DNA from 2 places in the Serratia sp. 2723 genome. Region 2 is predicted to be linked to the other one. Evidence: predicted binding sites of a transcription regulator. Region 2 holds the regulator's gene; the other holds the start of a gene.
What was found. Region 2 encodes Fur, which represses iron uptake genes when iron is present. Its sites were predicted from a motif close to ATAATAATGAGAACNACTATCAA; they were not measured.

Region 1 (4,156 bases), on a different contig from region 2:
AGCTTTACGCTCATCCAGCTCTATTTCCCATTGCCTATCCTGCCATTGCCAATGCAACTGATATGAGCCCTGTTGCTGATTAAGCTGGCATTTCCACTGCTCGACGCAATCATACAGCCGTGCCATATCATGGGGCGCGATCTGCGAGGCGTTCAGTTGCCATTCGTTGAGGCAGGCTTTAATGATTGCCTGGGTGAAATCTTCACCGCCAAGATAGTTATCACCCGCCGAAGCGTGCACCTCAATCAGCGGCAGATCATATTCCAATACCGTGACGTCAAAAGTGCCCCCGCCCAGGTCAAACACCAAAGTACGGCCAACCCCTTGGGTGTGCAGGCCATAAGCCATCGAAGCCGCAGTCGGTTCATTAATCAGCCGCACCGCATTCAAACCGGCCAGTTCAGCGGCAAAGCGGGTCTGCTTACGTTGCTCATCGCTAAAATAGGCAGGTACCGAAATCACAACGTCGCGGATCGGCTGGCCAAGAAAACTTTCTGCGTCTGATTTCAGCGATTTCAACACGATTGCCGATAGCTCTGGGGCGTCAAACGTCTGTTGGTCCAGTTTGAATTTCTTCTTGCTGCCCATGTAACGTTTAAACAGCGCTGCCGTCTTTTGCGGGTGAGTCGTCAGGCGAGATAACGCAGAGCGACCAACCAGTATCGTCCCATCTTCATCAATGCTGACGACCGAGGGGGTAAGAAATTCATTGAGCACATTGGGGATTAAGCGCGACTCCCCGTCTTGCCAGACACTAATGAGGCTATTGGTGGTGCCTAAATCGATGCCGATTGCCGGGGTAGCGTCATGCTGCTGTAACATCGTCCTGACCTCGTAAAGAAGGATGCTTGCCTGCTAGTACAGCCGTATTAAGCGTGGCAACTTAGTCCATGATGGGGGTTTTTTATATATCGTTTGATATTAGCACGATGGCATTAGGTAGCTCATCGCCATGGAATTTATTTGCTTGAAAGTAATGTTCTACTTTAGTTGAAAAATTTAGCCGGTAGCTCGTTCCCATCGCCTTCATCTTTTCTTGTGCAACCTAGTAGCGCCCCTCCCCCCCCCCCCCCCGACAATTTTGACCTGCCGCAATAAAATGGCGATTTTTTACCATCTCCGTTTCCCGCCATCGCCTTCATCCCCGCAACGGTAAAAATACTCCGTTGTTAACACCCTTATTAACACCGCCGTTTCAGGCCATCGATTATGCCGTAAACACAAATACTTACCCCTCTCATTTACAGCAAGCGATGTTGCCAGATCTGCGCCGTGACACTCTCAGCCACTCCAATAGAGCTACAACTGTTTCATCTCCGCAAGAAAATGTACAAATTTGCAACTTAATTAACCTTTTGCGCTCATTTGCAGTGCGTTTGGCTTAGTGTTAAAACTAGGCTTGGCAAGGCGTCCATTGCAGATATGACAGCATTTACAATTGCCCATACATTCCGTATTGAATACGATAATTGTTATCACTATGATTCTGTGTATTCATTGCTCTGTTTTTGGCTCGGCGCTCCTGGCCCCATACACCTTTTCACAGGTAGTCTGGGCAGCAAATGTTCTGAAGGTGTCATTCCCGTGGGAATGCCCAACGCATTGAGAAGACAATATGCAGCTGCTTCCTAAACATACCTATAAAATCACCGGCTTCTCCAACGAGATCAGCCCGGCCTACCGCCAGAAATTACTGTCGCTTGGCATGCTGCCCGGCTCGCAGTTTGACGTAGTACGCGTGGCACCGCTTGGCGACCCGATAGAAATAAAAACTCGCCGCGTTAGCCTGGTGCTGCGGAAAAAAGATTTAGACCTGATCCTGCTCGATAGCCAACCGTAACGCGCTATCCCCGCCTCAGGAAGTTGCCGTGTGCAAACGCGGCCGATACTTAATTTACTGATATCACGTTGGTTTATGAAAAAAATCACTATTGGCTTAATCGGTAACCCAAACTCGGGCAAGACGACGCTGTTCAACCAGCTCACCGGGGCACGCCAGCGGGTCGGTAACTGGGCTGGGGTGACGGTTGAGCGTAAAGAGGGCCAGTTTTCGACGCCGCAGTCGCAGGTCACGCTAGTGGACTTACCAGGCACTTACTCGCTCACCACCATCTCCGAACAAACCTCGTTGGATGAGCAGATCGCCTGTCACTACATCCTGAGCGGCAATGCAGATATGCTGATCAATGTGGTCGATGCCTCTAATCTGGAACGCAACCTCTACCTGACGCTGCAGCTACTAGAGCTGGGTATTCCGTGCATCGTGGCCTTGAACATGCAAGATATTGCCAAGAGCCAGAATATTGAAATCGATGTCGCCGCGCTGGCCGAGCGTCTTGGTTGCCCGGTGGTATCCATGGTTTCCACCAAAGCCGACGGCATTGGCCTGCTGAAACAGACCATCGACAATCACCGCTTCAACCAGTTAAAAGCGCTGGTGGCCTATCCACCGCTGCTGCTAGACGAAATCACTACGCTGACCGAGGCCATGCCTCAACAACTCCCCACCGAACAACGGCGCTGGCTGGCCCTGCAAATGCTGGAGGGTGACATCTACAGCCATCAGTTGGCCGGGAAAGCCACCGAGCTACTGACACATTCCAGGCTAGCGCTGCAACAGCAGCACCAGGAAGATCCCGCGCTGGTCATTGCCGATGCCCGCTACCAGTCGATCGCCACTATCTGCGATGCGGTCAGCAACTCAAAGCTGGCGTTGCCAAACCGCCTGACGGAGGTGCTGGATCGGGTGATCCTCAACCGCTGGCTGGGCGTCCCCATCTTCCTGCTGGTGATGTACATCATGTTCGTATTGGCGATCAACATCGGCGGTGCACTGCAACCGATCTTCGATCTCGGTTCGGCAGCCATCTTTATCCAGGGCATTCAGTGGGTCGGTTATACCCTGCATTTCCCGCAGTGGCTGACCGTCTTCCTGGCGCAGGGCGTGGGCGGCGGTATCAATACCGTGCTGCCGCTGGTGCCCCAGATCGGCATGATGTATCTGTTCCTGTCATTCCTGGAAGACTCCGGCTATATGGCTCGAGCGGCATTTGTGATGGACCGCCTGATGCAGGCGCTCGGGCTGCCGGGTAAATCCTTTGTGCCGCTGATCGTCGGCTTCGGCTGTAACGTACCGTCCATTATGGGCGCACGCACCTTGGATGCCCCACGCGAGCGGTTGATCACCATCATGATGGCCCCCTTTATGTCCTGCGGCGCGCGTTTGGCAATCTTCGCCGTATTTGCCGCGGCCTTCTTCGGCCAGGATGGCGCGGGCGTGGTGTTCTCACTGTATATGCTCGGCATCGTGGTGGCGATCCTCACCGGCCTGGTGCTGAAATACACCATCATGCGTGGCGAAGCATCGCCGTTCGTGATGGAACTGCCGGTTTATCACGTGCCGCATCTGAAAAGCCTGCTGCTGCAAACCTGGCAACGCCTGAAGGGCTTCGTGCTACGCGCCGGGAAAGTGATCGTGATTGCCAGCATCTTTATTGGCGGCTTGAACAGCTTCTCGTTCAGCGGCCAGCCGGTAGACAGCATCAATGATTCAGCGCTGGCCTCGGTTTCCAAAGTGCTGACCCCATTATTACAGCCAATGGGCGTACATAATGATAACTGGCAGGCAACCGTCGGGCTGGTGACTGGGGCGATGGCCAAAGAAGTGGTGGTCGGCACGCTCAATACGCTGTACACCGCAGAGAACATCACCAATGAGCACTTCGATGCCGCCAACTTCAATCTGCTTGATGAACTCGGTGCCGCCGTCAATGAAACCTGGCAGGGCCTGAAAAACACCTTCAGCCTGAGCGTACTCTCCAACCCTATCGAAGCCAGCAAGGGCGATGGTGAGATGGGCGTGGGCTCAATGGGCGTCATGAGCAGCAAATTTGGCACTTCAATCTCTGCCTACAGCTATCTGATTTTCGTGTTGCTGTACGTTCCCTGCGTCTCGGTGATGGGGGCTATCGCACGTGAGTCCAGCCGGGGTTGGATGACCTTCTCCATCCTGTGGGGGCTAAACGTGGCCTATTCGCTGGCAACGCTGTTCTATCAGTTCGCGACCTTCAGCCAACATCCGCAATACAGCGCGACGGCGATCCTGATCGTGCTGCTGTTCAATGCGCTGGTGCTATTGGGCTTGCGCAAGGCACGT
Region 2 (4,156 bases):
CATTATCAATTACTGGCCTCAGAGGCCGCCACACCCGCGACCTTGCCAATCGTCCTGATCCACGGTCTGTTCGGTAATCTGGATAACCTGGGCGTGCTGGCCCGCGATCTGAACCAACAGCATACGGTGATCAAGGTCGATCTGCGCAATCACGGGCTGTCACCGCGCGCAGCGGAGATGACCTACCCGGCGATGGCACAGGATCTGTTAACGCTGTTAGACGACTTGCAAATCGAGCGAGCCATCGTGATCGGTCACTCGATGGGCGGCAAAGCGGCGATGGCGTTGACCGCACTAGCCCCAGAGCGGATTGAACGGCTGGTGGCGATCGATATCGCCCCGGTGGATTACGACACTCGCCGCCATGACCAGATCTTTACCGCACTGCAAGCCGTCACCGATGCGGGTATCACCCAGCGTCAGCAGGCTGCGCAGCTCATGCGGGCCACGCTGGATGAGGAAGGTGTGATCCAGTTTCTGTTGAAATCTTTCCATGCCGGCAGTTGGCGGTTCAACCTGCCGGTGTTGATCGAGCAATATGAGAATATTATCGGCTGGAAAGAGGTTCCCCCCTGGCCACACCCGACGCTGTTTATCCGTGGTGGTCTCTCGCCTTACGTACAGGATAGCTACCGCGATGACATCGCCCGTCAGTTCCCGCAGGCTCGCGCCTATGTGGTTGCAGGCTCCGGCCACTGGGTCCATGCAGAGAAACCGGACGCCGTATTACGGGCAATCCACCGTTTTATTGACCAACCGTGAGCTTAAATGGCGAAAAAACGCGCTAGACAGAATAGCTTAGCGCGTTTGTGGCTAAGTTAGGCATTGTCGTTGCTCCATCTGCTGGGGTAATATGGCGCGCTATAATTTTGCCACCCTGTCCAGGTGTGAAGCTGCGCTTGGCTGGGGGCGAATTTGGGTTAGGGTTTATTGGCCCGAATTGTGTAAATCAAACCGTCAGGAAGCGTAAACCGCTTTTTGATGCAAACTCCCTTGCAGTAGCGCAACAATGGCAAAAGAACAAACGGATCGCACGACGCTGGATTTGTTCGCAGATGAACGCCGTCCAGGGCGCCCGAAAACCAACCCGCTTTCCCGTGATGAACAGCTTAGAATTAATAAGCGCAATCAGCTACGACGGGACAAAGTGCGTGGATTACGGCGTGTGGAGCTGAAAATCAACGCAGACGCGGTAGATGCTCTGAACAAACTGGCCGACCAGCGCAATATCAGCCGCAGCGAATTGATCGAACAAATGCTGTTGGCCCAACTGGCGGAAGAACAGCCAGAACACTGATCTCTGCTGCCGCACGCGCGGCACGGCGTTAAGGATGACGCCAGATCGGTTCCACCTCCGCTGAGGCATCGCATAAACGCGATAAAACCTCAGGGCAAATTTCTGGCATGATACGCATTTACGGCTGAGCAAGCCTTCCCTTGGCAGCGCCTCAGGCCGCGTTTACGCAATACATTCATTTGAATTAAAAGGTTATTCTCACTATGGCTCATGTAGGCATTTTCTTTGGCAGCGACACTGGCAATACCGAAAACATTGCCAAGATGATCCAAAAGACGCTTCAGCAAAAATTCGGCAACGACGTGGCAGAAATCCACGACATCGCCAAAAGCAGTAAAGAAGATCTGGCAGCGTTTGACATCCTGCTGCTCGGTATCCCAACCTGGTACTACGGCGAAGCACAGTGCGACTGGGATGATTTCTTCCCGACGCTGGAAGATATCGACTTTAACGGCAAGCTGGTAGCGCTGTTTGGCTGTGGCGATCAGGAAGACTACGCGGAATATTTCTGCGATGCGATGGGCACCATCCGCGACATCATTGAACCACGCGGTGCGGCCATCGTCGGCCATTGGCCAACCAAAGGCTACCATTTCGAAGCCTCCAAGGGTCTGGCAGATGACGATCACTTTATCGGGCTGGCCATTGACGAAGATCGTCAACCTGAGCTGACCAACGAACGCGTAGACGCCTGGGTCAAGCAAATCAGTGAAGAGCTGAGCCTGGCCGAGATCGTCGGCTAAGCTCTGAACATATTGTAGGGGCGCCGTATACTGCGCCCTTCTGTTATCGGCATCACGGATTAGAGCAATAGAAGCTACAAGTTTGTAACTTCCTGCCTCGCCACGGTAGACTAAGACATCGGTTTATCCCATCCATCAAAGCTTTGCATGATTACCCTGTAAAAGTGCAAAGATATGTTTGTTAACAACCGGCGGTTTCTATTTGCAGCAACCGGTTCTATAATGAGACGCGATTAACGCTTTGTGCCGACCGATGCCATAGGCGAGAACGCCTCAACTTGATTAGCATAGTAACAGGACTGAATCCGCATGACTGATAACAACTCCGCATTGAAGAAGGCTGGCTTAAAAGTCACTCTTCCGCGACTCAAAATCCTGGAAGTCTTGCAGGATCCGGCATGCCATCACGTCAGTGCGGAAGATCTGTACAAAAAACTGATAGATATGGGCGAAGAAATTGGCCTGGCCACGGTATACCGCGTGCTGAACCAGTTTGACGACGCAGGTATTGTGACACGCCACAATTTTGAAGGCGGCAAGTCGGTATTCGAACTGACTCAGCAACACCACCACGATCACCTGATTTGCCTGGACTGCGGCAAAGTGATCGAGTTCAGCGACGAATCCATCGAAGTGCGTCAGCGCGATATCGCCAAGCAACACGGTATCAAGCTCACCAACCACAGCCTGTACCTGTACGGCCACTGTGAAACCGGCGATTGCCGCGAGAACGAAGCGCTGCACGACAAGAATTGATTCTGGCCCGCGCCAGAACGCGAAAACCGCCTACATGGCGGTTTTTTTATGCCCGGATGACAGAGAAAAAAATCCCCGGACAGGCCCGGGGAAAAATATCCACTCAATGATCACTATTGCAGTTTGCTCTCACCTCGCACTATTTTACGCTTTCACCGGTTCGGCGCGGCTGAAGCGTTTGCCGTCCGGGCTGATTGCACGGATTTGCACGTCACCCGCTACCGCAGGGCGCGCTTTATCGTCATAGCGCTGCCACTGTTTGCCGCCGTCGGTGGAATATTCAATCCCCAAACCTGGCAGAGAAATATTCGCTTCCAACTGACCACCGACGATACGTGCACCTGGAACCGGCAGGCGATAGCTCACGCCCGCTTTATCCATCTTGGCCAGCTCACGTTGACCAATCAGGTTAGCAAAGCGCAGCCAGTCCTGGTCCAGGGTTTTGGTATCGACCTGGTGGGTTTCGCCACCTTTGTACTCACGGCCAGCTTTGTAATCCTGCTCCCAGCTGGCGCGGTGCCATGCACGCTCTGCAAGCGACACTGCACGTGGGTAAATCATGTATTCCATCTGCTGGTCGGTACGCACGACTTCGCTCCACAGTTGTGCGGAAAGACCATATGCGCCCGGCCATGGTTTGTCGCTCTTGGCGGTGAAGTGGTTACCGTCACGGTCAACCGAGGTTTCGGCGTTCTGCGGCAGGTTGTTCGGCGCAAAGCTGAAGATCTTCTGCTCGTCGCTGAAGCGGGTGCCCCAGTAATAACCGTGTTCGTCCGGGCTGACTTCATATGGGAAGTCCATATAGACGTAGTCCGGGTTAGAGATCACCACGTCATAACCCTTGTTCGCCCAGTCGTTAGCCGAGTCGAAACCACCCCAGTACAGGGTATCCCAGAAGTTCACCGCCACATGCTTGGTCGCAAAGGCCTTCGAGTCTTTGGCATCTTTCAGGCCGTCCTGCCACGCCTGCATTCTGTCAATGCCGTGCGCTTTCACCAACTGGCTGACTTCCAGACCGAAGTAGCTTGGCAGGTGTTCCATATCTGCCACCTTGCCGTCTTTGATGATGGCCTGGCAAACCTGCGACTTGGCCCACGGCTTGTCTTCTTTGCTCAGATCGAGGATACCCTTGCCCGCTTCCGGTTTTTTCACGTCGGTATAGCCAGCACCCAGACGGATGTTCTTCGCTTCGTCCCCACCAAAGTGCCAGGTTTTCAGCGGTTGGCCGGCCTCTTTGTGCATCTGGGCCACTTCACCAATCACTTTGTCCACAAAGCTCTTGGACGAATCCAGGCATGGGTTCAGGTAGCTCTGGCGGTTGAAGTACTGCACCGAGGTGGTATTGGAGGTATCGGTCGGA

Region 1: the regulator Fur is predicted to act here: its motif matches at 1,463-1,485, upstream of feoA (ferrous iron transporter A).

The regions. Positions count from the first base shown of each region.
Region 1 is NZ_JBNDIN010000010.1:75,969-80,124, reverse strand. It holds gene ABIE29_RS15795 (Hsp70 family protein) at 1-822, opposite strand, end outside; gene feoA (ferrous iron transporter A) at 1,616-1,840, shown strand; gene feoB (Fe(2+) transporter permease subunit FeoB) at 1,916-4,156, shown strand, end outside.
Region 2 is NZ_JBNDIN010000003.1:56,766-60,921, forward strand. It holds gene ybfF (esterase) at 1-762, shown strand, start outside; gene ybfE (LexA regulated protein) at 1,010-1,297, shown strand; gene fldA (flavodoxin FldA) at 1,501-2,040, shown strand; gene fur (ferric iron uptake transcriptional regulator) at 2,350-2,796, shown strand; gene ABIE29_RS05170 (beta-N-acetylhexosaminidase) at 2,941-4,156, opposite strand, start outside.